Regions from separate parts of the Mesorhizobium sp. P2_E7 genome, predicted to be linked through region 4. Evidence: riboswitches for the same ligand, from Rfam matches in the RefSeq annotation. Region 4 holds a riboswitch; each other region holds the start of a gene.
What was found. Region 4 has a riboswitch for cobalamin ahead of AC1DYC_RS02870 (DUF1636 family protein). Riboswitches for the same ligand answer to the same signal wherever they lie in the genome.

Region 1 (7,615 bases), 1.4 Mb from region 4:
CGGGAAGCCGGCGCCGCCACGGCCGCGCAGGCCCGACGCCTTCATTTCGTTGACGATCCATTCGCGCCCCTTGGCGATGATGCCAGGCGTGTTGTCCCAGGCGCCGCGCGCCATGGCGCCGGCCAGCGACTTGTCGAAGAGGCCGTAGATGTTGTTGAAGATGCGGTCTTGATCCTGAAGCATGTTTCGTCCCTCAGACCGGCTTCTTGCCGAAGACGCGGATGTATTCGGCGACGCCGCCCTTGGCGAGCGCCTTGGCTTGGCCGACCCAGTCGTCGCGGTCGATGCGGCCGTGGAAGGACAGATAGCCGTCCACCCACTCGCGCTCGGCCTTCTTCCAGGACGCCACCTGCGCGAAGGTGAAGATGCCCAGCGAATGCAGCGTGGTCTCGATCTTCGGGCCAACACCCGAGATCAGCTTGAGATCGTCGACCGCGGCCGGCCTGTCGATGCCGGCCGGACGGTTCTTGTCCTCGAGCGACGGTTTTGCCGGCTTAGCGGCAGCCTTGCTCGGCGCAGGCGTGGCCGCTGGAGCCTTGGCTTCCGGCGCCTTGAAGGCGGCTGCCGGCGCGGCCGTGGTCTTCGGGCCATTGCGCTGCTTGGCGACTTTCTCGACTTCAGGCGCCGCCGTGTTGGCGTTGGCGGCCGAATGCAGCGGCGCCGAGACGCTCGCCGCTTTTTCGGTCGCCGGTGCAACTTTTGCCGCCGAAGGCGACTTGAGCGCCGGACTGGTTTCCGGCGCATCGGTCTTCGGCTTGCCGGCATTGGATGGCGCAACCGGAGCGGCTGCCGGCGCAGCAGAGGCCGCAGGCGCTGCGGTAGCTGCCGGCGCAGCAGAGGCCGCAGGCGCTGCGGTAGCTGCCGGGGCGGCGGAGGCTGCCTGGGCAGCCTTGGTCGCCGCTTTGGCTTCCTTGTCGCGCGTCGCCTTGAGGATCGCCTTTTCGCTCTTCAGCGTCGTCAGGCCGGGGGCCGGCTCCGAGCCGGTGCGGCCGTTCTGCGGTCCCGTGGGCACCGAGGCACCCTTGCCCGCATCGTAGAGATCGATGATTTCCGCCAGCCGCTCCGGCGTCAGATCCTCGAACGTATCCTTGAACACCATGACCATCGGCGCGTTGACGCAGGCGCCGAGGCATTCGACCTCTTCCCACGACAGCGTGCCCTTGTCGTTGGTGTGGAACTGGTCGTGGTGGATTTTCGAGCGGCACACATCCATCAGCGCTTCCGAGCCGCGCAGCATGCAGGGCGTGGTGCCGCAGACCTGGATATGCGCGCGCGTGCCAACCGGGTTGAGCTGGTACTGCGTGTAGAAGGTCGCGACCTCAAGCCCGCGAATGCGCGGCATGCCGAGCATGTCCGAAATGGTCTCGATCGCCGCCTTGGTGACCCAGCCTTCCTGCTCCTGCGCAATCATCAGCAAGGGAATGATCGCCGACTGTTCGCGGCCCTTCGGATATTTCTTGATCCATTGCTTGGCCACCGCCGCATTCGCCCGGTTGAAGGCGAAGGAGGCTGGCTGGACGCTGGCTTCTGCGAGACGGCGGACTGACATTTAGCGATCGACCTCACCAAACACGATGTCGAGGGAGCCGAGAACGGCGGTGACGTCGGCCAACATGTGGCCGCGGCAAAGGAAATCCATGGCCTGCAGATGCGCGAAGCCGGGGGCGCGCAGCTTGCAGCGGTACGGCTTGTTGGTGCCGTCGGAGACGAGATAGACGCCGAACTCGCCCTTAGGCGCCTCGACGGCGGCATAGACCTCGCCGGCCGGCACGCGGTAGCCTTCGGTGTAGAGCTTGAAATGATGGATCAGCGCTTCCATCGAGCGCTTCATCGCCTGACGCTTGGGCGGCACCACCTTGCCGTCGAGGTTCGACACCGGTCCGACGCTTTCCTTGCCGAGCAGCAGATCGACGCACTGGCGCATGATCTTGGCCGACTGGCGCATCTCTTCCATGCGCACGAGGTAGCGGTCGTAGCAGTCGCCGTTCTTGCCGATCGGGATGTCGAAATCCATCTCGGAATAGCATTCATAGGGCTGCGACTTGCGCAGGTCCCAGGCAGCGCCCGAGCCGCGCACCATGACGCCGGAGAAACCCCAGGCCCAGGCATCGGCCAGCGACACCGTGCCGATATCGACATTGCGCTGCTTGAAGATGCGGTTGCCGGTCAGCAGTCTGTCAAGATCGTCGAGCGACTTCAGGAACGGATCGATCCACTTGCCGATGTCTTCGACCAGTTTTTGCGGCAGGTCCTGGTGCACGCCGCCCGGACGGAAATAGGCCGCATGCATGCGCGAACCCGAGGCGCGCTCATAGAACACCATCAGCTTTTCGCGTTCGACGAAGCCCCACAGCGGCGGCGTCAGCGCGCCAATGTCGAGCGCCTGCGTCGTCACATTGAGGATGTGCGACATGATGCGGCCGATCTCGCAATAGAGCACGCGGATCAGCTGGCCGCGCTTCGGCACCTCGATACCGAGCAGCCGCTCGGCAGCGAGCGCGAAGGCATGCTCCTGGTTCATCGGCGCGCAATAGTCGAGCCGGTCGAGATAGGGCACCGCCTGCAGGTAGGTCTTGTGCTCGATCAGCTTTTCGGTGCCGCGGTGGAGCAAGCCGATATGCGGATCGACGCGATCCACGACCTCTCCGTCCAACTCAAGCACCAGGCGCAAAACACCATGCGCTGCAGGGTGTTGAGGTCCGAAGTTGATGTTAAAATTGCGGACGGAGGTTTCGGCCATTCTGGCGCCTCAATTCGTCTTGGCTTTTTCGTCCCCAGGCAGCACGTAGTCGGTGCCTTCCCACGGGGAAAGAAAATCGAAATTGCGGAATTCCTGCTTCAATTCCACCGGCTCGTAGATGACGCGCTTGGCTTCGTCGTCGTAGCGGACTTCGACGAAACCGGTCAGCGGGAAATCCTTGCGCAGCGGGTGGCCCTCAAAGCCGTAATCCGTGAGGATGCGGCGCAGATCCGGATGGCCCGAGAACAAGACGCCATAGAGATCGTAGGTCTCGCGCTCGAACCAGTCGGCGCCGGGATAAACTGATGTCAGCGACGGCACCAGCGTCTCTTCGTCGGCCTGGACCTTGATGCGGATGCGCAAATTCTGCTTCGGCGACAGCAAGTGGTAGACGACGTCGAAGCGCTTGATCCGCGACGGATAGTCGGCGCCGCAGACATCGATGATCGAGATGAACTGGCAACCTGCATCGTTGCGCAGGAAGGTTGTCACGTCGATCAGGTCGCCGGGCTCGACCGAGATCGTCAGTTCGCCATAGGCCAGCACCGCGTCATGGACGCGGCCCGGCAGCTTTTCGCCGAGATAGGTCGACAGTTCGCTAAGGGATGCGGCCATGGATTTACCGTTCGATCGTGCCGGTGCGGCGGATTTTCTTCTGCAGCAGAAGAATGCCGTAGAGCAGCGCTTCGGCGCTCGGCGGGCAGCCGGGCACATAGATGTCGACCGGCACGATGCGGTCGCAGCCGCGCACCACCGAATAGGAATAGTGGTAGTAGCCGCCACCATTGGCGCAAGAGCCCATCGAGATGACGTAGCGCGGCTCCGGCATCTGGTCGTAGACCTTGCGCAGCGCCGGCGCCATCTTGTTGGTCAGCGTTCCGGCGACGATCATGATGTCGGACTGGCGCGGCGACGCGCGCGGCGCAACACCAAAGCGCTCCGAATCGTAGCGCGGCATCGAGGTGTGGATCATCTCGACGGCGCAGCACGCCAGACCGAACGTCATGAACATCAGCGAGCCGCTGCGCGCCCAGGTGATCAGCGCCTCGGTCGAGGTGACCAGAAACCCCTTGTCGGCGAGTTCATTGTTGATCTCGAGGAAGAACGGATCGTCAGAACCGACCGGACGTCCGGTATTGGGGTCGATCAGGCCCTTGGGCTTCGGCGCGACGAGTGTGCCGGAACTGTCGTTCAATCCCATTCCAGCGCTCCTTTTTTCCATTCATAGGCGAAGCCGATGGTCAGCACCGCCAAAAACACCATCATCGACCAGAAACCGAGCATGCCGATCTTCGAGAACGACACCGCCCACGGGAACAGGAAGGCCACTTCCAGATCGAAGATGATGAACAGGATCGACACCAGGTAGAAGCGGATGTCGAACTTCATGCGGGCATCGTCGAAGGAGTTGAAGCCGCATTCATAGGCGGAAAGCTTTTCCGGGTCGGGACTGCGGTAGGCCACCAGGAACGGCGCAATGATAAGCGCCAAGCCGACGACTGCCGCCACGGCGATGAAGAGGACGATGGGCAGGTACGAACTGAGCAATGCGTTCATGCTGCGGCTTTCCGTTGGCGGCCAATCCACTTTGATTACAGCAACCAACCCTAATGCGGAAGCGTGACAGTTTAACCGCTGAACCGTTTTAGGTGCCTATGCTGCAACGCGGCGAGGGTTAGCGCAGGGCTTTGAGCGAAGCAAGTCAAACCTTGTTCAAAACGCAGTGCTGGACGGCAGGTCGGGAAAAACTGGTCCGATCTCCTCCTGTTTGATTTCCTTCATTTTTTACTCCACTTTTGTCTCCTGACATGTCTCCCGCCACAAGCCTGCTAGCATCGCCGGAATCACCGGCTAGAAATATGAGAACAGGACCAGGCAAAGGCATCTTGATGAAGGACAAAATATCGCTCGCCATGGCCAGGCGGATCGCGCTCGCCGCGCAGGGTTTTACCGATCCGCGTCCGGGCGGCACACCCGACCGCCGCCACCTCGCCCGCGTACTCTCGCGCACCGGCCTGCTGCAGATCGATTCCGTCAGCGCCGTAGTTCGCGCCCACTATATGCCGCTCTATTCGCGCCTTGGCCCCTACCCGCTGGCCTTGCTCGACAATGCCGCCGTCACCCGCAAGCGCACCGTGTTCGAATACTGGGCGCATGAGGCCTCCTTCCTGCCGGTCGAGACCTGGCCACTGATGCGCTGGCGCATGCAGCGCGCCGAGAGCGGCGACGAAATGTATCTGGGGCTGGCCAAATGGGGCCGCGAGCACGCCGCCTATATCGAAGAGATCTACCGCGCGGTCGCCGAGCGCGGCCCGATCGCCGCTTCGGCGCTCGAAGGCCAAAAGGGTTCGGGCGGCTGGTGGGGCTGGAGCCACGCCAAGCACGCCTTCGAATGGCTGTTCTGGGCCGGCCGCATCACCACGGCCCACCGGCGCGGCTTCGAGCGCTTCTACGACCTGCCCGAGCGCGTGCTGCCGCAGGCGATCCTCGATCTGCCGGTGCCGGCGGCCGAGGACGCGCACCGCGAATTGCTGCGCATTTCCGCCCGCGCCCATGGCATCGCCACCTCAGGCGACCTGCGCGACTATTTCCGCCTGTCGCCGGCCGATATGAAGGGTCGGCTTGAGGAACTGGTCGAGTTGGGCGAATTGCTGCCGGTGCGCGTCGAAGGCTGGGACAAGCCGGCTTACCTCCACAAGGACGCTCGCCTGCCGCGCCGGATCGAGGCCCGCGCTCTGCTGGCGCCGTTCGATCCCGTCGTCTTCGAGCGGTCGCGCAGCGAGCGGCTGTTCGATTTCCACTACCGCATTGAGATCTACACCCCTGCCGACAAGCGCCAATACGGCTATTACGTCCTGCCCTTCCTGCTTGGCGAGCGGATCGTGGGCCGAGTCGACCTCAAGGCCGACCGTCCGGCCAGCGTGCTGCGCGTCCATGCTGCCTATTCGGAGCCCGGCGCACCGCCCGAAACAGCCGCGCAACTCTTCGAGGAACTGAAGCAGATGCAGGGCTGGCTTGGGCTTGAGCGCATCGAAGTGACGCCTGCCGGCGATCTTGGGCAGCCCCTGGCCGACATCGCCATGTCGTAGCCGTGCGTTGACACCGCTGCCTGCAAAAGCCTAAATCCGCTGCAGACGGTCCCCTGCCCGCAACGGCTGGGGCTAAGAGGGAATGCGGTGCGGGATGAAATCCCAAATCCGCGGCTGTCCCCGCAACTGTAAGCGACGAGCCAAGGCCGAATGCCACTGGGTAACACCGGGAAGGCGGCTAACCAAGGCGACGACTCGCGAGCCAGGAGACCTGCCGTCTGCGACAGAAGAATCCGATCGCCTGGCGGGTTTCCGGGCAAGGAGCCCGGTTTTTGGACCAGAACAGCAGTTTTTCGGCTGGCACAGCGGATGTTTCGTCCGCCGATGGCGATGCCTTGGCCGGCGTGACCGTCATCGTCTGCGCCTCCTGCCGCGACGAGACCGGCTCCGACGCGCATCCTCGCGCCGGCGCAGTGCTGGCCGAAGACACGCGCCGCGCAGCTGCGGCTGACAATATCCGTGTCCGCACAGTCGAATGCCTCGGCAACTGCAAGCGTCGGCTCAGCGCCGCCATCCTGCGTGACGGCTGCTGGAGCTATGTCTTCGGTGACCTGACCGCGGCCAGCGGCGCCGACCTCGTCACCGGCGCCAAACTCTTCGCCACCTCGACCGACGGCCTCATCCCCTGGCGCGGCCGGCCCGATAGCCTCAAGCGCGGCCTCGTTGCCCGCATCCCGCCCCTCGATATGCTGAAGGACTGACCATGAACGCTCCAAATCCGGCCGGCAATCTCTCCCGTGTTCCCTGCACGGTCGTCACCGGCTTCCTCGGTGCCGGCAAGACGACGCTGGTCCGCCATCTCCTGGAAAACGCCGGCGGCAAGCGCATCGCCATCATCGTCAACGAGTTCGGCGACATCGGCATTGACGGCGAGATTTTGAAAGGCTGCGGCATCGACACCTGCCCCGAGGAAAACATCGTCGAACTGGCCAATGGCTGCATCTGCTGCACCGTTGCCGACGATTTCGTGCCCGCGCTCGACAAAATCCTCGCGCTGACGCCGAAGGTCGACCATATCCTGATCGAGACCTCGGGCCTGGCGCTGCCCAAGCCGCTGGTCCAGGCCTTCCAGTGGCCGAGCGTGAAAAGCCGCGTCACGGTCGATGGCGTCATCGCCGTGGTCGACGGTCCGGCGCTGGCTGAGGGACGCGTTGCCAACGACATGGACGCCTTGCAGGCGCAGCGTGTCCAGGACGAGACGCTCGACCATGACGATCCGGTCGAAGAGGTGTTCGAGGACCAGATCGCCTGCGCCGACCTGATCATCCTGTCGAAGAGCGATTTGATGGACGCCGCCGGTTCGGCCCGTGCCAACGCCATCATCGGCGAACATTCCGCCCGCGCCGTGAAGATTGTGGCGACGGCGCACGGCAAGGTCGATCCCTCTGTCCTGCTCGGCCTCGGCCTCGCCGTCGAGGACGACATCGAGAACCGCAAGTCGCATCATGATGGCGCGTTCGATCACGAGCATGATGATTTCGACACATTCATTGTCGACATTCCCTCCATCGCCAATCCGGATGAACTGGCCAGGCGCGTCGCCACCGTCGCCGAGGAAGAGAATGTGTTGCGCGTCAAAGGCTTCGTCGATGTCGGCGGCAAGCCGATGCGGCTTTTGCTGCAGGCCGTCGGCCCGCGCGTCAATCATTACTATGACCGCGCCTGGACAGCCGACGACGACCGCCGCTCGCGTCTGGTCGTCATTGGCCTGAAGGGGCTGAACCGCCCGGCGATCGAGCGTATACTCGCCGGCTGACCCAGCAGCAATTCCAGGAAAAGTGTGAAA
Region 2 (7,615 bases), on a different contig from region 4:
AAGGAAAGCAAGGCCGAGATCGACAAAAGGGTGCGGCAGGCCGCGGAAATCCTGCAGCTGACCAAATATCTCGACCGTCTGCCCAAGGCGATGTCGGGCGGCCAGCGCCAGCGCGTCGCCATCGGCCGCGCCATCGTGCGCAACCCGAAAGTGTTCCTGTTCGACGAGCCGCTGTCGAACCTCGACGCCGCACTGCGCGTCGCCACCCGCATCGAGATCGCCAAACTCAAGGAATCGATGCCCAACACGACGATGATCTACGTCACCCACGACCAGGTCGAAGCGATGACGCTGGCCGACCGCATCGTGGTGCTGAAGGACGGCCATATCGAGCAGGTCGGCACACCGATGGACCTCTACAAGAAGCCGGGCAACCTGTTCGTCGCCCAGTTCATCGGCTCGCCGGCCATGAACATCCTGCCGGCGACCATCGACAAGACCGGCGATCCGACCATCGTCAGCCATGTCGGCGGCCGCAAGGCGACGGTGCCGATCGCGACGCCGGCGTCCGCCAAGGGCGCGGCTGTCAGCTTCGGTGTGCGGCCGGAGGATTTGTCGGTCGCCACCGGCACGGAGTATCTTTTCGAAGGTGTGGTGGACTATGTCGAGCAGCTGGGCGAGGTCCAGCTGGTCTATGTCGACATCGGCCGCGCTGACCTGCCGCTGGTGACCAAGCTACCCGGCAATGTCGAGGTCAAGCGCGGGGCAAAGCTGCGGCTGACGGCGGACGCCGGCGACCTCCACATCTTCGATGCCGAGGGGCATTCCTTCTCGCTCAAGCCATTGGAAGTGAAGGCGGCCTGAGGGCCGGCGCGTCCTATCGGGCATGAAAAAAGAGCGGCGGGCCAGGCCCGCCGCTCTTTCTTTGGAAACTTCGGCTGTTAGCGGTTGCCGAAGAGGTTCCGGTCGCTGCCCTGCGGGGCGGACTTCTGTACGTCGCCCGACGAGTTCAACAGCTGGTAGACCGGCGAACCGGTGTTCGGTACCGACGACGTCCGGGTATTGTCGACGTTGACGGTCGCCTGGTTGTCGACGGCGCTAGAGCCGACATTGTCATTGCCGGCATAGGCACTGCCGGCGGCAACCAAAAGCGCAGCGGCAGCAAGAGCGATCTTCTTCATATCAAGTCTCCTGAATTTTCATCACGTGGCAGAGCGGCTGGTGATCCCGCCGCTCTGCGGCTTGTTCGATGTTCGACTGGTATCGTTTTTCCGAAAACCTCTGAGGTCAGACCCCGATCGATCGGCTGTTAGCGGCCGAAGAGGTTACGGTCGGCGCCCTGTGCAGGGGCCTGAGAAGCCGAATCCGACTTCGCAACCGAAGCCGTCTGGCCACTGTCGGTCGACGTAACCGCAGGCTGGTTGGCGCCGTTCGAACCATAGTGGTCACTGGCGGCGAAAGCGCTGCCGGAAACGGCCAGAACGGCGGCGGCACCAAGAATGATCTTTTTCATTTTAAATACTCCTGAATATCTTCGAGATCCCAACAGCGACGGACAGGCCGCCACGCTTTTGTTTGGATCGGGATCAGCTGTTAACGGCCGAAGAGGTTGCGGTCGCTGCCCTGAACGACGGGCTGCTTGTCAGCGGGCGCCGACTTCTGAATGGAAGCCGTATACGAGCTGTCAACCGCGGCAGCGGGCTGGTTCGCACCATTGGAACCATAATTGTCGCTGCCAGCGAAGGCGCTGCCGGTGATGGCCAAAACGGCGGCGGCAGTAAGGATGATCTTTTTCATTTTTAGTACTCCAGTTTTGCTGTCCGTCTAGCGGCGTGTGGTGGGAGCAATTCGCGTCGTTCGGACAGCCCCGATGTGGGAAAGCCATAGGCTGGTTTCCAATCACGAAGTTGTTCCGGCTGGGCCATGATTTCACCTCTTGTAATTTTCATAAGCATGCCCACCATCTCACCTTGTGTAAGTAATACAAAGGCTTATGCGACCATGTCCTCCGGCTCACCGAGTGTGTCCGGGCGTCAGCGTTCACACCGTCCTGCACGCATTGTCAACAGAAACGAACCGTTCGGTTCGATTTTAGAAACTGCTAATAGTCACTTTTCGATACTGTTGACGTGTTTTTCCTTAGTCGGCAGTCTGATTCGAGGTGATGTGCGATGGCCGCGATCCGTCCCGAAACAACGCCGTCAGCGCCACGATCGTCGGCCGCCCGCGTTTGTCGCGCGTGTCGCGCCGCATGGAGACGATGTCGCTTTCATGCCGATGTCGCGATCATTGCCGTGATTAGATGATCCCATCTCAGGTGCCGCTTCGTGACGACGGAGCGGAGAATTGGGAAGCCGGTCAGAATCCGGCGCTGCCCCCGCAACGGTGGTGGAGTTCAAGTCGCAACGGGAGACCACTGGGCAAGAAGCCTGGGAAGGTGTCGCGATGGTCCGCAAGGACAACTCCAGAGCCCGGAAACCAGCCCGAGATGCTTGAACTCGACTGATCGCGGTGGGCGGTCAAGAGGTGGATAGCGCATGCCGGCGTGTTGCCGGCCTGCGACCGATCCTTCCTCCATCACCACCAAGTTCAGTCCTTAAACCACGAGGACAGAACTATGGATGCGCGCAACGATATGCTGAGGCTCTTGAACGGCCGCAAGCAAGGCTTTTCGCTCGAACAGCCCTTCTACACCGACCCGGACTATTTCAAGCTCGACATGGAGCTGATCTGGTATCGCGACTGGCTGTTCATCGGCCATGATTGCGAGCTGCCGAAGCCCGGCAGTTATATCACCGTGCAGATCGGCGACTATCCGGTGGTGCTGGTCCGCGACCAGAAGGGCAACATCAACGCCTTTCACAATTCCTGCCGCCATCGCGGCAGCCGCGTCTGCAACACCGAGAAAGGCACGGCGGCAAAGCTCGTCTGCCCCTATCACCAGTGGACCTACGAACTCGATGGCCGACTGCTGTTTGCCCGCCAGATGGCCGAGGGTTTCGACAAGAGCCAGTTCGGCCTGAAGCCGGTCGCCTGCGAAAGTGTGGCCGGCTACATCTTCATCTGCTTGGCGAAAGAACCTGCAGACTTCGCGCCGATGCGCGCCATGATCGAGCCCTACCTCAAGCCGCACCGGCTGAATGAAGCTAAGGTCGCCTTCGAGTCGACGATCATCGAGAAGGGCAACTGGAAGCTGGTCTGGGAAAACAACCGCGAGTGCTATCACTGCGCCGGCAACCATCCGGAGCTGTGCAAGACATTTCCGGAAGCGCCGACCGTGACCGGCGTGCAGGGCGCCGACAGCGACCCGGAGATGCTGGCGCACTGGGCGAAATGCGAGGCGGCGGGCCTGCCGAGCAAGTTCCGCATCGATCCGGCCGGCCAGTACCGTGCCACCCGGGCGCCGCTGCTGCGCGACGCGGTCAGCTACACGATGACCGGCAAGCGGGCGGTGAAGAAGAACCTGTCCGACAGCGTCTCGACCGACCGCATCGGCTCCTTGCTGCTTTACCACTATCCGACGACCTGGAACCACATCCTCGGCGACCACGCCGTCACCTTCCGCGTGCTGCCGATCAGCGCCACGGAAACCGCGGTGACGACCAAATGGCTGGTGCACAAGGATGCGGTCGAGGGTGTCGACTACAACCTTGAAGAGCTCACGCATGTCTGGACCGAGACAAACGACCAGGACCGTCGCATCGTCGAGGAAAATGCCTTCGGCATCCTGTCGCCGGCCTATGAGCCAGGCCCCTATTCGGAGCTGCATGAGGGCGGCGTGATCCAGTTCGTCGAATGGTACGCAGCCTTCATCGGTCCGCGCCTTGCCGAAGGCGGCCGGCCGGCGCTGCGCAGCGTCGCCTAAGAGAGGTTGAAGGATGAATGCGATGACGGATCTTGGTCTCTATCGACATCTCGACCAGATGGCGCCATGGAACGACAGGCTGCAGGTGCTGGAAGTGATCGGCGTCAGCGACGAGGCGCCTGGCGTCAAGACCTTCACCTTCCGCTCCGACAACCAGACCTGGTTCCGCTACAAGCCGGGCCAGTTCGTGACGCTGGAGCTGCCGACACCGGACGGGCCGCTGATGCGCACCTATACGCTGTCGTCCTCGCCGTCGCGGCCGTTTTCGATCGCGGTGACGGTGAAGGCACAGGCCGGCAGCATCGGCACACGCTGGATGTTCGACCATCTGGTGCCCGGTTCGCACGTCAAGGCCTATGGGCCGGCCGGCGACTTTTCACTGCACGGCCATCCGGCGGCCAAATACCTGTTCATTTCTGCCGGCTCCGGCGTCACGCCGATGATGTCGATGCTGCGCTGGCTGAACGACTGCGCGCCGTGGACAGATGTCGGCTTCGTCAATTGCGCGCGGCGGGCGGAAGAGATCATCTTCCGCAAGGAACTCGAACTGCTTGGCGGCCATATGCCCGGCCTGTCGCTCGGCTTCATGATCGAGGAACGCTCGAGCCGTGAAGGCTGGTACGGCCATATGGGCCGCATCGACGCGATCCGGCTTCCGCTGCTGGCACCCGACTTCCGCGAACGCGAGATCTTCTGCTGCGGCCCCGATCCGTTCATGCGCGCCGTGCGCGGCATGCTGGATGCGGCCGGCTTCGATATGACGAAATATCATCAGGAGAGCTTTGCCGCGCCTGCGGTGGAGGAAGTCCCGGCGCCGTTTGCCTCACCCACCGAAGACGGCACTGCTGCTCCTGTCGAGGCCGTGACGCCGATCCGCTTCTCGCTTTCGGAGGTTGACGCCGACTGCGTCGCCGGCCAGACCGTGCTGCAGACGGCGCGCAGCTCGGGCGTGCGGATTCCAGCTGCTTGCGAGTTCGGCCTGTGCGGCACCTGCAAGGTGAAGAAGGTCTCCGGCGCTGTCGAAATGAGTCACAATGGCGGCATTCTCGACCACGAGATCGATGACGGCTTCATTCTTGCCTGCTGCTCGAAACCGCTGTCGGCGCTCGAAATCGAGGCCTGAGCGGCGGCGCCTACTCAGACGCCGTAACGCTCGGTGCGGATGATGTCGGCTGACATGCCGGCGTCGATCAGCGCCTGGGCGGCGGCCGAGACGAAGGCGTTCGAGCCGCAGACAAAGGCGAGCGCCGGCGGCTGCGGCAGCCGCGCCAGCGCCTGCATGACCATTGCCGTGTCGATGCGCCTTGAATAGTCGGACGGGCGCCGTGCGGCCTCGCGCGTCAGCGTCAGCACCAGGTCGAAACCGTCGCGGCGGTCGTCGAGGCCGATCAACTCGTCGCGAAAGATCACCTCGTCCCAGACCCGCACCGAAAACATCAGTGCGACCGGCACCGCCGATTTGCGCAAGGTCCGGTGACGCACCATCGCCATCAGCGGCACCACGCCGGAGCCGCCGCCGACCAGAAGCAGCGGCCCACCATCGCTGTCGGACCAGACGAAATGGCCGCCGAGCGGCCCGCGCAGCTCGATCTCGTCGCCGACCGCCGCCACCTCGTGGAAGAAGGGCGAGACCTCGCCATCGTCGAGCCTCTCGATCGCCAACTCGATCGTGGCGCCGCTCTCCGGCGCCGAGGCGATGGAATAGGAGCGGCGCGCCTGATAGCCGTCAGGCGCCGTCAGCCGGACGTCGACATGCTGTCCGGCGCGATAAGCGAAAGGCCGCGACAGCGCGAAGAAGAAACTGGTGACGCGCGGCGTGCGCTTTTCGATCCGGGTGATTTTCGCCGTCTGCCAGGGAGATTGCGGCGCTTCGCTCATGGATCGCCGCTATAGCGCTGTTCGCGCCACGGGTCGCCATAGATGTGATAGCCGCGCAATTCCCAGAAGCCCGGCTCGTCGCGTTCGGTGAATTGCAGCCCGTTCAGCCATTTGGCCGATTTCCAGAAATAGAGATGCGGCACCAGGAGCCGCGCCGGGCCGCCATGGTCAGCCGTGATCGGCTTGCCTTCATAAAGCAACGCCACCATCGCCTTGCCTGTGGTGAGGTCCTTGGCCGGCACGTTGGTGGTGTAGCCGTCATAGCCATGCGCCAGCAGGAAGCCGGTCGGCGCTTCTATGCCGGCATCGGCAAGAATGTCGTCGACCAGCACGCCTTGCCAGGCGGTGTCGAACTTGGTCCAGGCGGTGACGCAGTGGATGTCGCGCGTCATCTTGGTCAAAGGCAGCGCGTTGAACTCGGCCCAGTTCCATTTCTTGATCGGGCGTGGGCCGTGCTTGAGCGTGAACGACCAGTCCTCGGTGCGCACCCGCGGCGTCGGTCCCGCCGACAGGACCGGAAAACCCTGTTCGAGATATTGCCCGGGCGGGATGCGCGCATCCGTCTCTGTCGGAGGCTTTCGGCCGGAGGAAAAACCGCGAGTGACCATCGGGACGTGTCCGTCTGCTGGGGATGCAGCCGCAGTCTTCTCGAAGATCTGCCGGCGGGCAACAGGAATTTTGGCGGCGGCAAACCTACCGGCGGTTCCGGCGAGCCTGCCGCCTCGTGCCTCAGCCGGCGGCGAAGGGCACCGCGACGAAGATCTGTGCGTCGCCGCGGTCGACCAGAAGCAGCACCGACTTGCGGCCCGACTTGCCGGCCTCGGCGATCGCCTGGTTGGCCTGCCTTGCGTTGCGCACCGGCGACTGGTCGACAGCGACGATGACATCGCCCGGCTGCAGGCCGGCATTGGCGGCCGCCTTGTCCGGATTGACGCGCTCAACCACGGCGCCGCGTTGGTTGGCCGCCAGGTTCAGCTCCTCGCGGATATCGGGCGTGAGGTCGGTCAGGCCAAGGCCGAGCGAAGGCACGCGAAGCGCTTGGCCGGCCGAGGGCTTTTGGTTGTCGCCCTCGGTCGAGGCGGTCTTCACATCGTCGTTGTTGCGGCCGACATCGGCGGAGATCTGCACGCTCTTGCCGCCGCGCCAGACTTCGAGCGTTTCCTTCGCGCCCGGCGAGACATCGGCGACAGCGCGCGACAGGTCCTTGGGATCCTTGATCGTCTCGCCGGCAAAGCTGGTGATGACGTCACCGGTCTTGATGCCGGCCTTCGCCGCCGGCGATCCCTCGGTGACCTCGGAAACCAGCGCGCCGCCGGGATGGTCGAGGCCGACGGCCCCGGCCACATCCGGCGTCACCGGCTGGATCTGGACGCCGAGATAGCCGTACTGGATGTTGCCGCCCTTCATCAGCTTGGCGACGACCTTTTGTGCCTGGTCCGAAGGAATGGCGAAGCCGACGCCGACACTGCCGCCATTGGGCGAATAGATCGCCGTGTTGATGCCGACGACATTGCCAGCGACATCGACCAGCGGGCCGCCGGAATTGCCATGGTTGATCGGCGCGTCGATCTGGATGAAATCGTCGAACGGCCCGCTGTTGAGGTCGCGGCCGCGCGCCGAAACGATGCCGGCGGTGACCGTGGTGCCGATGCCGAACGGATTGCCAATGGCCAGCACCTGATCGCCCGGCATGAGCTTATCGGAATCGCCCCATTTGACCGTCGGCAGCGGCTTGTCCGCCTTGATCTTGAGCACCGCAAGGTCGTTCTTGGCGTCGTGGCCGACCAGTTTGGCGGGGAGCTCGGTGCCGTCGTCCAGCGTGACCTTGATCGACGTGGCGCCGTCGACGACATGGTTGTTGGTGACGATGGTGCCGTCGGCGTCGACAATGAAGCCGGAGCCCAATGCCTCGGCGCGCTGCGCCTGCTGTGG
Region 3 (7,615 bases), 1.3 Mb from region 4:
GCACGCTGACCTTGCCAGCGACGACCCTGGTCGACGCCTGGACCGAGCTAGGCCTGTCCGTTGCCCGCGCCGGGGTGAGAAAACTGATCGTCGTCAACTCGCATGGCGGCAATGAAGAGATCATGGGCATCGTCACGCGTGAGCTGCGCGTGCGTGAAAGAATGTTGGCGGTGAAGACCAGCTGGCAGCGTTTTGGCCGCCCGGCCGGCATGTACACCGAGTTGGAGGACCGCCACGGCATCCATGGCGGCGACGTCGAGACCTCGCTGATGCTGCATTTCCGCCCGGACCTCGTCGACATGGGCAAGGCTGACAATTTTGTCTCCAAGGTCGCCCGCGCCGAAAACGAATTTGCGCTGCTGCGCCACACCGGAACGCACGCCTTCGCCTGGATCGCCAGCGACCTGAACCCGAATGGCGTCGTCGGCGACGCCTCGATCGCCACAGCTGAAAAAGGCCGGCTGACCGCAGAGCATCAGGCCGACGGCTTCATCAGCCTGCTCAGGGATGTGCGCAAGGCGAAGCTTGCCGACTGGCTAGCGTAGCGGACCGCCATAGCCGTCGATCGTCAAAACGAAAGGCGTGCCCTCGAAAGCATCCGCGCCCCGTCCGATCGCCTCGATCGCTTCGATCATGCGACCTTGGCGGCCAAGCAGTGCATCGGCGACGGCGATCAGCCGTGGATTGGGCGTCGCCGACGGCGACAGCGCCCGCAATGTCTGCGCCAGTTCCGCCTCGTCGCGCTTCGGGGCGAGCGCCGCGGCGATGATATAGGCCGAAGCGGTCGAGCGGCTGATGCCGGCATAACAATGCACGACCATGGGCTTCGCGCGATCCCATTTGCGGGCAAAAGCGAGCAGATTGCGCACATGGTCTTCGCCCGGCATGGTCATGCCGTCCTGCGCCACCGCAATGTCGTGCATGACCAGATGCAGGTGGTTTTCCCTCGATATCGAGGCCGGTCGCGTCACCTCGGTGCCGGCGGCGAGCAGCGACAGCACGCGCTCGGCGCCGCTTTTCGCCACCGTTTCCTCCAGCTTGGACAGCGAACAGACATGGATCATAGCGCGATCTCCTTCGGCTCATCGTCGCGCCGTGCGGCCCAGTCGGCAAGCGCAGACTCAAGCCGCGGCCATTCGTCGTCGGCGCCCGGCAACCCGGCGCGCAGCACCTGCGGTCTGTCAGCGAAATGCCGGAGCAGGATGCCGCGCTCGCCAAGTGCTGAAAACAGCCTGGCCGCGTCCTGCATCTGAAGATAGCGAAACAGCGTCGTGCCGCCGGCGACAGCAACGCCGAAGCGCGCAAACAGCGCGTCGAGCCGCGCCGCATCCTGCGCCAGCCGCCGCCGCATGTCGGCCTGCCAGCCGCTGTCGCCAAGCGCCCTGATGCCATATTCAAGCGCCGGGCCGGCGACCGCCCACGGTCCGAACTGCGTCTCCAGCCTTTCGACCGTCAGCGCATCGGAAAGCGCGAAGCCGAGCCGCAGACCCGCCAGGCCAAAGAACTTGCCGAAGGAGCGAAGCACGACGATGCCGCCCTGCCCGACATCGCCGGCAAGGCTTTCCGCGTGCGGGCCGACATCCATGAACGCCTCGTCGACGACCAGCAGCCCGCCCTTGGCGCGCAATGCCCCGGCAAGCCGAAGCAGCCTTTCCCGCGAAACGACCCGCCCGTCCGGATTGTTGGGATTGACCACGATGGCAAGGTCGGCGGCGGCAAGCGCGTCGACATCCTCGACCTCCACCACCGCATGGCCGGCAATCGCCGCCGCCCTGGCATGCTCGGCATAGGTTGGCCCCAGCACCAGCGCCCGGCCGGGGCTCACCAGCGAGGCAACGCGCGGCAAAAGGATCTGCGTGCCCGGGGCGGCCGCCACATGCGCCGCCGACGGCGCGCCATAGGCATCGGCCGCGATCTTAGCCAGCTCATGCAGACGCGCGGCTTCCGGCAATCTTGACAGAGCGGTGGCGGGCAACTCGAAAAGCGGGTAGGAGTGCGGATTGATACCTGTCGAGAGATCGACGAAAGGCTGTGGCGCGTGAGGGAAGAGCGCGCTCGCCCGGCCAAGGGATCCACCGTGATCCACCGCAGCAATCGCTCCATCAGAAAGCTTCATGTCGATCCTGATCGCTTTCCTGTCGCTGGTCATCGAACGCATCCTGGGCTACCCGGACTGGCTGTTCCGTGCCGTTGGCCATCCCGTCACCTGGTTCGGCAGGCTGATATCCTTTCTCGACCTCAGGCTCAACCGCGCCACTGATTCCGACGCGCGGCGTCGCCGCCAAGGCAAGACCGCTTTGCTTGTCATCGTGCTGGTGCCGGCGGCAATCGCCTTCCTCGTGCAACTCCTGCTCTGGCAGCTCTTTCCTGCCGGGATGATCCTCACCGCGATTCTCGCCTCGTCGCTGCTGTCGCAGAAGAGCCTCACCGAGCATGTCGAGGCGGTCGCCGATGCGCTGGACACTGGCGGACTGGCGCTCGGCCGCATTGCCGTTGCCCGCATTGTCGGCCGCGATCCCGAAAAGCTCGACCACGCCGGCGTCAGCCGCGCCGCGATCGAAAGTCTGGCCGAGAATTTCTCCGACGGCATCGTCGCACCTGCCTTCTGGACGGGCGTCTGCGGGCTGGCCGGCGGCGTCGCCTACAAGGCCGCCAACACCGCCGATTCGATGATCGGCCACCGCACACCGCGCCATGAGGCCTTTGGCCGCGCCGCGGCACTTTTCGACGACTGGATCAACCTGCCGGCCTCGCGGCTGACGGCACTGCTGATCGTTGCCGCGGCCTTTCTTGTCCGCGATGCCGACCCTCGCAACGCTTGGCAAGCCGCGCGTCGCGACGCCAAAAAACACCGTTCGCCCAATGCCGGCTGGCCCGAGGCGGCAATGGCCGGCGCGCTCGGCCTGGCACTTGCCGGCCCGCGCAGCTATGGCGGCGTTGTCGTCGAGGATGCGTTCATGGGCGAAGGCGGTCGCCGCGAAGCCGAGAGCCTCGACATCAGGCGGGCACTGAAACTGTATCAGGTAGCGGACTATCTGCTGATCGGGCTGTTCGGCTTGCTCTCGGCGATCCTGATCGCGGTGACGTTCTGAGATCTAGGCCTCGCCCGTTCTTCACCCTCCCCATGTGACTGGCGTGACTGATCGGCCCGAGGCTTGATTGCCACGTGGTTCCCCCAATCCGTCGCTGCTTCGCAGCGCCACCTTTCCCCCTCCGGAGGGAAAGGAAGGGAGCGTTGCTGGACGAGCATTGGTCGCAAAAAACTTGGCGCCTTTCCTCTACCCCGTCGATCGGGGGAGAGGTGGCTCGGCGAAGCCGAGACGGAGTGGGGGTCGACCAGCGCAGCATAAGGCAATGCATACGCCAAGCTGCCATGCACACTATGGCCAAAGATCAGCCGCTTGGAAATGTATGCAGGCCGTAGCCCATGTGGGGAGAGTAAAAGACCCTTTAAAACTCAATCCCCTGCTGCGCCTTAACGCCCGCAGAAAAATGATGCTTGGTCACGCCCATCTCCGTGACAAGATCGGCCGCCTCGACCAGCGCCGGCTTGGCGTTGCGGCCGGTGACCACGACATGCAGGCCTTCGCGCCGCGCTTTCAGCGCCGCCACCACTCCGTCGAGATCGAGATAGTCGTAGCGTAGCGCAATGTTGAGTTCGTCGAGCACGACAAGGCTGATCGAGGGATCGGCGATCAACTCCAGCGCTTTGGCCCAGGCTGCCTCGGCCGCCGCAATGTCGCGCTTCAAATCCTGCGTTTCCCAGGTGAAACCTTCGCCCATCGTGTGCCAGACGAGGCGGTCGCCAAACGCGGCGAAGGCATCTTTTTCGCCGGTGTGCCATTTGCCCTTGATGAACTGGACGACGCCGACGCGCTTGCCATAGCCGAGCATGCGCAGCGCCAGGCCGAAGGCAGCTGTGGTTTTGCCCTTGCCGGGTCCGGTGTTGACGATGAGCAGTCCCTTCTCGACCGTCTTTTCGGCAACCTCGGCGTCCTGCACCGCCTTGCGCTTGGCCATTTTGGCGCGGTGGCGTTCCTCGTCTTTTGCATCGATATCGGTCATTTATTTCACCTTGAGCGGCAGCCCGGCCACCATCAATAGCACCGTATCGGCAGTTGCCGCGACCTGCTGGTTGAGTCGGCCGGCTGCGTCGCGGAATCGGCGCGCGAGCGCATTGTCGGGCACGATGCCTTGCCCGACTTCGTTGGAGACCACGAGCCACGGCCCGCGCGGCCGCGCCAGCACGTCGGCCAGCCGCCGGCATTCTGCGTCGAGATCATGATCGGCCAGCATATGATTGGTCAGCCACAGCGTCAGGCAATCGACGAGTACGGGCTGGTTGTCCGGCAAGGCTTTGAGCGCACCGGCAAGATCGAGCGGCGCATCGATGGTCGCCCAGCCCTGGCCGCGCCGCGACCTGTGTTGCGCGATTCGCTCACGCATCTCGTCGTCATAGGCTTCGGCGGTGGCAATATAGGCCCACGGCGGCGGCAGTGCCGTCACCAGGGTTTCGGCGTGCGCGCTCTTGCCGGAGCGCGCACCCGCCACCACGAACTGGTGATGCAGGCCTTCCGGGATCGGCGTCTTGAAGCTGTCGGGCTGCGGCGCACCGACAATATGCGGGGCGACAATCAGGACGACAGCAAGGACGGTCAGCGGTGCTGAGGTGCGGAAGGCGATCAAGGCAAGGCCAATGGCGGTCGCCACAACCGTCGCCACCCACCAGATCTGGCGCGGCATCAGATCGGCCGCCGGCATTGCCGGCAGTTCCGGCGGCAGGCCGAGGCCCGGCGCCAGCGTGAACACGGCAAAGCCGGCCAGGCCCCAAAACACGCCCTGGCGCCAGTTGCCGATGCCGCCGGCGAATTCGGAAACCGCAACCAGGACCAGCGCGAAGCCGATGCCGGTGACGATATTGGCCAGCACGCTGAAGGCGAAGCGCTCGAAGCCGTCGGCCGGCGCCCAGCCTTCGTCCTCCACTGGCGCGGCTGCTTCAGCCGGTGCCGGCGCTGCGCTGCTCATGGCATTTTCCGCCGGCGCAGCGGTGCTCATGGCATTGGTGTCCGTGGCGGCGGGCGCTGCGGCATGCTCATGTTGATGGCCGCCACCGGCCTGTTCGTAGACTTCTGCCTTCAGGATGAGCGGCACGGTGGCATAGGCCTGCATGCAGGCGAGAACGACGCCGGCCACGAGCCCTGCGATCGCCGCGATAAACACGACGTTGCGAAACAGGTTCATGATGTCAGATCCTCGTCAGTGGCAGGGAAACGCCATCGAATGGCGATAGTCGTGCGCGGCATTGTGGACCGCATCGATATGCGAGAAGCCGACAACACCGACAACGAACAGGCCGAGAAATGCAGAGAGCACCAGCTGCATGAAGCGCGACTGCGAGGAGACGGAAGCGCCGAGGGAGACGGAAGCGGTATTCATATCTTGTCCTTTCGCCCTCCACCCGAGGGCATCGAAGTCAGTTCCCTGTCGCCGGCAGGTCTCCTGGCTCGCGGATCAGCGCCCTTCCCCACCTTCCCGAAGAAAAATCCTCAGTGGCTTGGAGAGGACTACCGCACACAGTTGCGGGGGCAGCCACGGCATTGGGCAACAAGTCAGCCCTCACCGCATTCCCTCTTGGTCCCTAACGGAACCGACGACATGCGTGACTATAGGCTGAAACAGCCGCATCCGGCAAACCAAATTCCGCCGGCCAACAGCGCGAATGCGCCATGCAGCGTTACGGGTTCAAGGCGGTGATCCGCTCGGCGACCAGCCGCTGAAGCCGCCACAGATGCCGGTCGTGAATGCCGCGCTCCTCCAGATTCTTCACCGTGTTGTAGAGATAGTCGGCGCCCGACCCCCAGTGCCCGCAGGATGTCGCCAGCCGCTCGACGACCTTCGCCTCGTCGAGCGGACCGGAATAGGTCAGGCCGTTGCGGTTGATGACGAAAGCCAGCGCCCTGAGTGGACCGGCCTCGCTTGCAAGCTTCAGCATGCGCGGCCGGTAGCTCGTCGGCTTCAGCGTGACTTCACGCCGGAAAAGCCGGCCCAGCTGTTCTCGCCGGTTGTCGTCGGCCAGCCGGAAGGCGACGCCTTTGCATTGTCCGCCGCTGTCGAGCGCCATCATCAGGCCGGGGCTTTGCTTGGTGCCCCGCCAGCGCGTCATGTTCATGCAAAAGGATCGGTGCCAGCCGCGCGCCAGGGCGACGCGGTCCTCGACATAATCGATTTCCGGTTTCCAGATCAGCGAGCCATAGCCGAACAGCCACAGCGGTTCGCTGTCAGGGAGCTCGGCCTGCAATTCATCCAGCAGCGCGTCATAGTCGCTGTCGTCGAGGTGCATCGCCTCCGGATCGGGTCCGGCGTCGGCGATCTCGCGCCAGCAACGCGCGACCAGCTCCGGCGTAAGCGACATCTCTCGTGCGGCCAATTTCCAAGCCCCCAATGTGACGACATGATTATGCGCCGTGCCTCAAATCGGCAATGCGGCACCCTGATTGACAAACGATTTGCCGGGGTGTCGGCTGGCGTATCCCTAGAGGAAGCCAGCCATGCAACCCAATCCGGGCCAGCGCGACCCCTATAACGGCCTGACCCAGGCCGAACCGACGCTGCCGTCCTCGGCCTATTGGGACGCCGAAGCCTACCAGCGCGATCTCGACGCCATCTGGTACAAAAGCTGGCTGCTCGTCTGCCGCGAGGCAGACCTCGCCCAGCCTTTGGCGTTCAGGACATTTCGCGTCGGCACGCAGGAAATCGTCGTGCTGCGCGACGACACCGGCGAATTGCGCGCCTTCCACAACACCTGCCGGCACCGCGGCTCGCAGCTTTGCCAGGAGAGCGAGGGCCGGCTGAAGGCGCGGCTGATCACCTGCCCCTACCACGCCTGGTCCTATTCGCTGCGCGGCGATCTCGTGCGCGTTCCCTCGAAATCGCTGCCCGACGGGTTCGACAAGGCCGACCATCCGCTTTATCGCGTGGCGCTGTCGGTGTGGCGCGGCTTCGTCTTCGTCAACCTGCAGGAGGATGCGGCCGGTTCGGCGCAGACCTCCTTCGATCCGGCATCGGGCAACCTCGGCAACTGGCCGCTGGAAGCGCTGGTTTCAGGCCATGTGCTGCGCAAGGTAATGAACTGCAACTGGAAGATTTTTTGGGAGAACTTCAACGAGTGCCTGCACTGCCCCGGCGTCCACAAGGACCTGTCGCGGCTGGTGCCGATCTACGGCCGCGGCCTGATGAGCCGCCACGACGACCCCGACTGGGTGCGCCATGCCGACAATGACGCGCCGGAGTTTTCCGGCGGCCTGCGCGCCGGCGCCGAGACATGGTCGCGCGACGGCCACGTCCATGGCCCGATCTTCTCCGGCCTGACGCCGGCCGAACGCGCGGCCGGCCAGACCTATGCCACCAGCCTGCCCTCGATGTTCATCGTCGGCCATGTCGATTATGTCCGCACCGTGCGGCTGACGCCGCTCGGCCCGGAGCAGACCGAACTCACCGCCGAATGGCTGTTCGCGCCTGAAGCGCTGGCTGAGACCGACATCGACAATGTCGTGGCCTTCGGCACCCAGGTGCTGGAGGAGGATGCCGCGATCTGCGAGATCAACCAGAAAGGCCT
Region 4 (7,615 bases):
TCGCCCGCGGCGGCGTGACCGAAGATGGCCGGCAACCCGCGGGCAACGCCGGTGTCCACCGTGACCGAGGCGCTCATGCCGGTGCGCAGCGCCATTTTGGCGTCGGCATCGGTGAGCTCCAGGCGAACGGGAATGCGCTGCGTGACTTTCACCCAGTTGCCGGTGGCGTTCTGGGCCGGCAGCAGCGAGAATTCCGCGCCGGTGCCGGCGCCGATCGCCTTGACGGTGGCTTCGAACGTGCGGCCCGGATAGGTGTCGACCACAATCTCGGCCTTCTGGCCTGTTTTCATGTGGGTGAGCTGGGTTTCCTTGAAATTGGCGTCGATCCAGGTGTCGCCGGTTTCGACCAGCGCAAACAACGGCGTGCCGGAACCGACATACTGACCAACCTTGAAGGACGAGGCCTGGCTGACGACGCCATCGGCCGGCGCCTCGACCGTGGTCTGCGCCAGATCGTAGGCGGCCTTGTCGCGCGCGGCGAGCGCGGCCATCACCGTCGGATGCTTGTCGGTCTCGATATCGGGATTGCCGGCGAGAGCGGCCTTGGCGCTGATGATGCCTTGCTCGGCAACGGTCAGCTGCTGCTTTGCCTTGTCGAGATCGTTCTTGGCCTGGTCCAGCGAGGATTTGGCGTTGATGCCCTTCTGGGCAAGGTCGGCGGCGCGGTCATATTGCGATTGCGCGTAGTCGACTTGGCTGGCGTCGGACTTTTGCTGCGCCAGCGCCTGGCTGTAGGCCGCGCGCAACTGTTCGATGCCGACGCGTGCGACCGCAACGGCCGCGTCGGCCTGCGCCAGCGCGATCCGGTAGGGCTCGGGGTCGATGGCAAACAGCACATCACCCTGCTTGACCAGCTGGTTGTCTGCAATGTCGACTTGAACGATGCGGCCGGCCGTATCCGAGGCAATCGACACCTTGGCCTGCTGCAAATTGGCGTTTTCGGTCTCCTGATAGCGGCCCCCGGTCACCCAGACGTAGCCGCCGCCAATGGCCAATGCCGCCGGCAGGACGACCATCAACAGCAAGCGGCCGAGGCGGCGCGGCTTTTTCGGAACCGGCGCGGGCTGCACCGGCGGAGCCACCGCGACAGGAGCGGCGGCCGGCTGTGCCGGCGCTTCGGCAACCGGCTGGGCCTGCGCTTCGAGCTTGGTCACATTCTCGTCTATCTTGGCTGCCGCATTCATGCCGCTGCCCCTTCCGTACTCTTCAGCGACGACGTCTCGCCATCCGCAAGGTTCTGCACGATGGTGTCCAGCGCCCGGATCAGCACGCGGCGATCTTCCGGCGAAACGCCAACCAGCGATTCCTCATAGACTTCGCCGGCCAGGCTCTTGACCTCGGCATAGGCGGCGCTCGCCTTGGCGGTCGGGAAGATCATGCGCACGCGGCGATCGGCGGCATCGGAGCGGCGTTCGATCCAGCCGCCCTCCTCCATGCGGTCGACCAGGCGCGAAACGCTGATTGGCTCGATTTCGAGCAGTTCGGCAAGCCGCGCCTGGCTGATGCCCTCTTCCTTGGCGACGCGCACCATCAGCCGCCACTGCGCCGAGGACAGGCCAAGCCCGCTGGCGCGCGTCTCGAAGCGCTTGCGCAGCAGCCGCTGCACGTCGTGGATCAAAAAGCCCAGTCTATCTATTCCGTCGGAAACCATTAGTGATACATATTATAAGCGTGCTTACTATTCAAGATGCCGCATTGCGCCAGAGCCGGCAAACAGGGATGGCAGCCAGAAAATACGATCGCTGTCAGTGATGCCGACGGGCATCAATGACGATTGCGAATGACCATCGCGACCACGAAGAAGGCGCCGACCGAACTTGTGATGATGCCGATCGGCAGTTCCTGCGGCGGCAGCAAGGTGCGCGCCAGCAGGTCGCTTGCCAGAAGCAGCACGGCGCCAAGCACAGCGCAGCTGGCGACCAGGCGCAAATGCAGGGGACCGGCAAAAGGCCGCGACAGATGCGGGATCATCAGGCCGACGAAACCGATGACGCCGGCGACCGAGACAAGAATTGCCGTCGAGAACGCCGCGACGAGAAAGGTGGTCCTGCGCATCCGCGCCACCGGCACGCCAAGGCTTTCCGCGGCATTTTCGCCGGCCAGGAATGCATCGAGCCGGCGGTGGTTCCACAGCGCATAGGCAAGGATGGTGCCTGCGCCCAGCGCGCCGAGCCAGATGTTGTCCCAGCGCGCCAGGCCAAGGCCGCCCATCGTCCAGAACAGCACGGAATGGGCTGCGCGCTGGTCGCCGGCAAAGACCAGATAGTTGGTAAGCGCGGTGAACAGGAAGGAGACGGCGAGGCCGGCAAGGATCAGCCGTTCGGGCCCCTGCCCCTTGACCCGCGCCACCAACACCAGCACGACGCCGGTGGCGAGGATGCCGCCGGTGAAGGCCGCGACCGGCAAGGTCCAGATGCCAAAACTGTCGCCGAAGACGGTGATGACGGAAACCGCACCGGCGGCGGCTCCCGACGACAGGCCGAACAGGAACGGATCCGCCAGGTCGTTGCGGGTCACCGTCTGCAGCAGCGCGCCGACGATGCCGAGACCGGCGCCGACGCAGATCGCCAGGATGGTGCGCGGCAGACGGAGATCGACGACGATCTTGCCGACCGGGCCGGACACGTCGTGACCGCCGAGCCCGATAGCACGGCCAAGCGCTGCAACGACATCGCTCGGCGGGATCAGCGTCGAGCCATAGGCGATCGACAACAATGCGAAAGCGGCGATTGCCACCGCTCCCACCATCATCACCGGGAAAAATGCCTTGTGCGGCAAGCTCAGATTCCCGGTTGAAGCATGTCGTTGCCCCAAAACCGCTGCGCACTTTTGGGCGACATGCTCAGAACGCTTCCGGATGCATTGCCTTGGCGATCTTTTCGATGGCCTCGATGTTGGCCGGCCCGGGCGTCAGCTCGGCATAACGCAGCGCCACGAAGCGCTCGTTCTTGACCGCATCGGTTTCCTTCATCGCCGGGTGCGCTTTCAGGAAATCGAGCAGCTTCTTGTAGCCGCCGCCATCCTGGTAATCGAGCAGGATGAGAAATTCAGGGTTGCGCGACGCCACTGTTTCCCAATCGGTGTTGCCCCAGCTGGTGTTCATGTCGGCCATGATGTTTTCGCCGCCGGCGGCCGATATCATGGCGCTGGGGATGGCGAACTTGCCGGCGGTGAACGGCTTGTCTTCGCCCGAGTCATAGAGAAACACGCGCGTGCCCTTGCGGTCGCCGACCTTGGCGGTGATGGCGGCGAGCTGTGCCTTCCAGTCGGTGACCAGTTTCTCGGCGTCAGCCTCCTTGCCAAAAATCTTGCCGAGCTTTTCGATGTCGCCATAGAGCAGGTCCATCGAGGCGGCGGGGCGGTTCTTGTCGAGGTGGACGCAGCTTTCGGTCAGCACCAGCGTCTTGATACCGTGCGGCGCCAGCGTGTCGGGCGTCACCGCGCCGCCCGGGTCCATGCCGTAATACCAGCCGGCGAAAAAGAAATCGGGCTGGACCGCGACGAGGTTTTCCATCGTCGGATATTTCGGCGCCAGTTCCGGGATCGACCCCTGCTCGGCCTTGAATTCCGGGCCGACTTTGTACCAACCGGTAATGCCGGTCAGGCCGACGATCGAGGGCTGCAGTTTCAGCGCAAACGCCATCTCGGCCATGTTGAGATCGTGAATGACGGCGCGCTTGGGCGGCGCATCGAAGGTCAGCGGCTTGCCGCAACTGTCCACGGTCACCGGGAAGGCAAAGGCGGCGGAGGCAAACAGCGAGGCGGCAAGCGACAGAACGAGGCGTTTCACGGGGCGGTGCTCCTTGGATGAGTTTGGAATGGGTTGGATCAGAATGGCGACGAGACACGGTTGGGAACTTCGAAGACGGTGAGCTCGCGGTCTTCGGTCGGATGGCGCAGCCGCAGGACGTCGATACCGAAGATGTCGCGGATGAGGTGCTGGGTCAGCGCCTCGCGCGGTCCGGCCAGGGCGTGCAGGCGCGCCTCATTCATCACCGCGACCCGGGTGGCGAAGGGCGCGACCAGAGACAGATCGTGCAGCACGGCAACCACAGTCATGCCGAAGCCTGCGACCAGGTCGAGCAGTTCGCCGCGGGCGCGCGGATCGAGGTGATTGGTCGGTTCGTCCAAGAACAGGATGCGCGGCTGCTGGGCCATGGCGCGCGCCAATTGCGCGCGCTGGCGTTCGCCGCCTGACAGCGAGCCGATGGTACGGCCGGCGAGCGGCAAGAGCCCGGTCCGGCCCAGTGCGTCGACAACGATGTCGCGGTCTTCGTGCCGGCGCCTCAAGCCGGCATGCGGAACCCGGCCGAGTTCGACATAATCGATCACGCCGAGCCGGGGATCCGGCTGGTCGGTCTGGCCGACGACGGCCATGTGGAGAGCGCGCTCGGCGGTCGAGATCCGGTCCAGCCGGCGGCCGAGAAATGTCACATCGCCCGTGCTTGGCCGCAGCGTGCCGCTGAGCATGCGCAACAGCGTCGTCTTGCCGGCGCCATTGGGGCCGATGATGGCGAGGCGATCGCCATCGGCCATCGACAGGCTGACGCCATCCACCAGCAACCGGTCGTTGGCGGTCGCGGTCAGCTTGCTGGCTTCGAGAAGCGGCGCGTTCATCGCTCACCTGTTGTCGGACAACCCGGAATGCGGGCGAGTGTCTTGCCCGCCAGCCCGGCCGGACGCTGCCCGGAATTGCACCAGCCATCGGCAAGTGAGGCGTAGAGTTTCGCAAATCGCACGAGGTCGCCGGCGTCGGCCCGCGCATCGATGGAGCCGAAGAGGTAGGCGGCCTTGCGGGGTGCCTGGAAGCCGACCGTCAGCGGCCGCGAGCAACCCGCCATGCAGGCCACGCCCTCGACCGAAAAGCCCTGGGCAACAGCCGGTTCATGGTGAGCCGCGAGCCCGGCGCGCAGATCAGCGCAGAGGCCCTCGCCCGACCTGATCCCGGTCACGAGATCGCGGCAGAGCGTGCACACGATGATGCGGTGGATGTCGGCGTCCAACGTTCCGTCACTTTCTCGATAGGCGACGGAAGGCAGTTCGGGCAGCCGGCCGACAAGACCGACGTCCACGTCTCCTCCCGGCACACCCCGTCCGGTCAACTCATTGAGATGGCAGGTCTCCTGGCTCGCGGGTCGTTGCGCCATCCTGCCTTCCCAGCCTTGCCGGCCAGTGGCTTGTCGGATTTTGCTCGCCGCTTACAGTTGCGGGGGCAGCCACGGCTTCGACCCTTGCGGATTTCACCGTGTTCCCTTTTCACCCCTGACCTTTCGGCGCGGGGACCATCACGAGGCGCAGCGTAGTTTTCCATCGGTCGCGCCGCAATGAATTTCTGTGACGGTTGCTCCACTTTGCATTGGTAAGTTATGTAATATCATAACAACTAAAGGGTATCCCGTCGCCCTGTCAAGGCGCCGCACCACGCAAAGCCGGATCGGTTCAGGCCATCGGCAGCCGTCGCTGTCATCGGGACACCCCTCCCCGGATCGTGCCGTTTCGATTCCCACATCGACACGGCATGCTGCATTGTTGCCCAGTGCGCAATTTCGATCAAACTGTCGGGCGGCGCGATGGATAGTGTCAGCCCGCCGATGCGAGAAGGAGAGCCATGAACCCGACCGAGAAAGCGCTGTGGTTTGTCGAAAGCCATCTGCCGGAAGCGATCTCGCTCGACGATGTCGCGCACAGCAGCGGCGTGTCGCGCTTTCATGTGACGCGGGCGTTTGGCGCCGCCACCGGCCGTTCGGTGATGGGCTATATGCGCGCGCGCCGGCTGACCGAAGCGGCGCGCAAGCTGGCCGCCGGCGCGCCCGACATTCTCGCGGTCGCGCTCGATGCCGGCTACGCTTCGCATGAGGCCTTCACCCGCGCCTTCCGCGACCAGTTCGGCACCACGCCGGAACTGGTGCGTGCGCAGGGCAGCCTCAAAAACCTCGACCTCGTGGAGCCGATCCTGATGGACCAGTCCTTCCTCGCCTCACTGCCGCCGCCGCGCTTCGAGGCCGGCCGGCCGTTCCTCATCGCCGGCCTCGGCGAGCGCTACAGTTGCGAATCCAGCGCCGCCATTCCGATGCAGTGGCAACGCTTCGGTCCCTATATCGGCAACATCCCGGGCGAGACCGGCGACGTCGCCTATGGCGTCTGCGTCAACGGCGACGATGCCGGCAATTTCGATTACATCGCCGGCGTCGAAGTGCTGGATTTCTCCGACCTGCCGAAGGAGCTTTCCCGCGTGCGGGTGCCGGCGCAGAAATACGCCGTCTTCAACCATTCCGAGCACATCTCGACCATCCGCCGGACCGTCAACACGATCTGGAACAAATGGCTGCCGGCCTCCGGCCATGAGATAGCCGACGGCCCGGAATTCGAGCGCTACGGCCCGGAGTTCGATCCACGCAGTGGCAATGGCGGGCTGGAGATCTGGATACCGATCAAAGTTTGAAGCGCTACAGCTCCAGGTTCCAGTTCTGGCCCACCAGATCCTTGCCGAAGGCATGGTGGCGCTCTTCGTCGGCCAGCTTGAAGCCGGCATTTTCATAGATGTGACGGGCGGCGGTCAGGATGTCGTTGGTCCATAGGGTCAACGTCTTGTAGCCCTTGGCGCGGGCAAAGCCGATGCACTCTTCGACCAGCCGCTTGCCGATACCGAGGCCACGCGCCGAAGGCTCGACATAGAGCAGGCGCAGTTTTGCTACCTCGTCCGACTTGCGCACGACGAAGACCGAGCCGACCACCTCGCCTTGCCGCTCGGCGATCCAGCTGCGCTCCCATTTTGCATCGAAGGATTTGACGAACGCGCCGAGGATTTCGGCGACCAGCGCCTCATAGGTTTCGTCCCAGCCATAGTCCTGTGCGTAGATCTGTCCCTGGCGACGCACGATCCAGCCGATGTCGCCGACCTGCAACGGCCGCAGCATGTAGGGGACTCTGGGCTCCGGGCTTTCGCCCAGGAGCTGCTGCACCGTCTGCATGGCCTTGACCAGCCGGTCCTGTTCGGCAGCGGGAAGCCGCTCCAGCAAGGCCGCGACCTGGTCGTGCGAACCGCGGTTCAGCGGCGCGAAGGCCTCTCGCCCCGCCGGCGTCAGCGTGATCGACGATTGCCGCGCATCGGATGCCAGCGCCGTTCGCGAAATCAGCTGCAAGTGCTCGAACTTCTTCAGGAGCCGGCTGACATAGCCGGCGTCGAGGCCGAGATCGCGAATGAGATCGGTGGCGGTCAGGCCATCGCGATGCGCCAGTTCGTAAAGCACCCGCGCCTCGGTCAGCGAGAAGGCGCTTTTCAGCAGGCCTTCGTCGAGCAGGCCGATCTGGCGGGTGTAGAAGCGGTTGAAGGCTCGCACCGCGTCGATGCGCTCCTTGCCGGGTTGATGATGGATCGTCATGGGCCAGCCTCCTGCCCGAGAACGATCAATCATTTATTTGACTTAGTCAAGTATCCTTGCAACGACCGGCTGGACGCTCACGCCATCGCGTCTTCGGGAAGAGTGGTTCGGTCAGGCGATGGCGCGGCGGCGCGCGACCAGGATGAACAGGCCGAGCAGTACGACGCTGGCCGCGGCACTCACGGCGGCGAACTCCGGCACCGGCCTAAAATCCTTGCCGTCGATCAGCAGCG

Region 1: another riboswitch for cobalamin. It lies ahead of AC1DYC_RS09735 (DUF1636 family protein); the one in region 4 lies ahead of AC1DYC_RS02870 (DUF1636 family protein).
Region 2: another riboswitch for cobalamin. It lies ahead of AC1DYC_RS24105 (aromatic ring-hydroxylating oxygenase subunit alpha); the one in region 4 lies ahead of AC1DYC_RS02870 (DUF1636 family protein).
Region 3: another riboswitch for cobalamin. It lies ahead of AC1DYC_RS09515 (CbtB domain-containing protein); the one in region 4 lies ahead of AC1DYC_RS02870 (DUF1636 family protein).

Annotation. Positions count from the first base shown of each region.
Region 1 is NZ_JBFUER010000001.1:1,918,544-1,926,158, forward strand. Features, by position in the region: gene nuoF (NADH-quinone oxidoreductase subunit NuoF) at 1-183, opposite strand, end outside; gene AC1DYC_RS09705 (NADH-quinone oxidoreductase subunit E) at 194-1,549, opposite strand; gene AC1DYC_RS09710 (NADH-quinone oxidoreductase subunit D) at 1,550-2,740, opposite strand; gene AC1DYC_RS09715 (NADH-quinone oxidoreductase subunit C) at 2,750-3,355, opposite strand; gene AC1DYC_RS09720 (NuoB/complex I 20 kDa subunit family protein) at 3,360-3,941, opposite strand; gene AC1DYC_RS09725 (NADH-quinone oxidoreductase subunit A) at 3,932-4,297, opposite strand; gene AC1DYC_RS09730 (winged helix-turn-helix domain-containing protein) at 4,630-5,829, shown strand; cobalamin riboswitch at 5,859-6,062, shown strand; gene AC1DYC_RS09735 (DUF1636 family protein) at 6,102-6,530, shown strand; gene cobW (cobalamin biosynthesis protein CobW) at 6,533-7,585, shown strand.
Region 2 is NZ_JBFUER010000005.1:238,097-245,711, reverse strand. Features, by position in the region: gene AC1DYC_RS24125 (ABC transporter ATP-binding protein) at 1-804, shown strand, start outside; gene AC1DYC_RS24120 (DUF680 domain-containing protein) at 882-1,121, opposite strand; gene AC1DYC_RS24115 (DUF680 domain-containing protein) at 1,250-1,453, opposite strand; gene AC1DYC_RS24110 (DUF680 domain-containing protein) at 1,534-1,737, opposite strand; cobalamin riboswitch at 2,239-2,441, shown strand; gene AC1DYC_RS24105 (aromatic ring-hydroxylating oxygenase subunit alpha) at 2,558-3,805, shown strand; gene AC1DYC_RS24100 (FAD-binding oxidoreductase) at 3,828-4,928, shown strand; gene AC1DYC_RS24095 (FAD-binding oxidoreductase) at 4,943-5,683, opposite strand; gene AC1DYC_RS24090 (molybdopterin-dependent oxidoreductase) at 5,680-6,291, opposite strand; gene AC1DYC_RS24085 (DegQ family serine endoprotease) at 6,413-7,615, opposite strand, start outside.
Region 3 is NZ_JBFUER010000001.1:1,872,301-1,879,915, forward strand. Features, by position in the region: gene AC1DYC_RS09480 (creatininase family protein) at 1-545, shown strand, start outside; gene AC1DYC_RS09485 (tyrosine phosphatase family protein) at 537-1,064, opposite strand; gene cobD (threonine-phosphate decarboxylase CobD) at 1,061-2,116, opposite strand; gene cbiB (adenosylcobinamide-phosphate synthase CbiB) at 2,115-3,092, shown strand; gene cobO (cob(I)yrinic acid a,c-diamide adenosyltransferase) at 3,451-4,065, opposite strand; gene cobU (bifunctional adenosylcobinamide kinase/adenosylcobinamide-phosphate guanylyltransferase) at 4,066-4,581, opposite strand; partial or broken gene AC1DYC_RS09510 (CbtA family protein) at 4,600-5,241, opposite strand; gene AC1DYC_RS09515 (CbtB domain-containing protein) at 5,257-5,436, opposite strand; cobalamin riboswitch at 5,473-5,667, opposite strand; gene AC1DYC_RS09520 (gamma-glutamylcyclotransferase) at 5,735-6,412, opposite strand; gene AC1DYC_RS09525 (aromatic ring-hydroxylating oxygenase subunit alpha) at 6,549-7,615, shown strand, end outside.
Region 4 is NZ_JBFUER010000001.1:551,088-558,702, reverse strand. Features, by position in the region: gene AC1DYC_RS02895 (HlyD family secretion protein) at 1-1,184, opposite strand, end outside; gene AC1DYC_RS02890 (MarR family winged helix-turn-helix transcriptional regulator) at 1,181-1,651, opposite strand; gene AC1DYC_RS02885 (FecCD family ABC transporter permease) at 1,765-2,751, opposite strand; gene AC1DYC_RS02880 (ABC transporter substrate-binding protein) at 2,843-3,790, opposite strand; gene AC1DYC_RS02875 (ABC transporter ATP-binding protein) at 3,829-4,617, opposite strand; gene AC1DYC_RS02870 (DUF1636 family protein) at 4,614-5,072, opposite strand; cobalamin riboswitch at 5,097-5,302, opposite strand; gene AC1DYC_RS02865 (GyrI-like domain-containing protein) at 5,609-6,442, shown strand; gene AC1DYC_RS02860 (bifunctional helix-turn-helix transcriptional regulator/GNAT family N-acetyltransferase) at 6,447-7,382, opposite strand; gene AC1DYC_RS02855 (MFS transporter) at 7,494-7,615, opposite strand, start outside.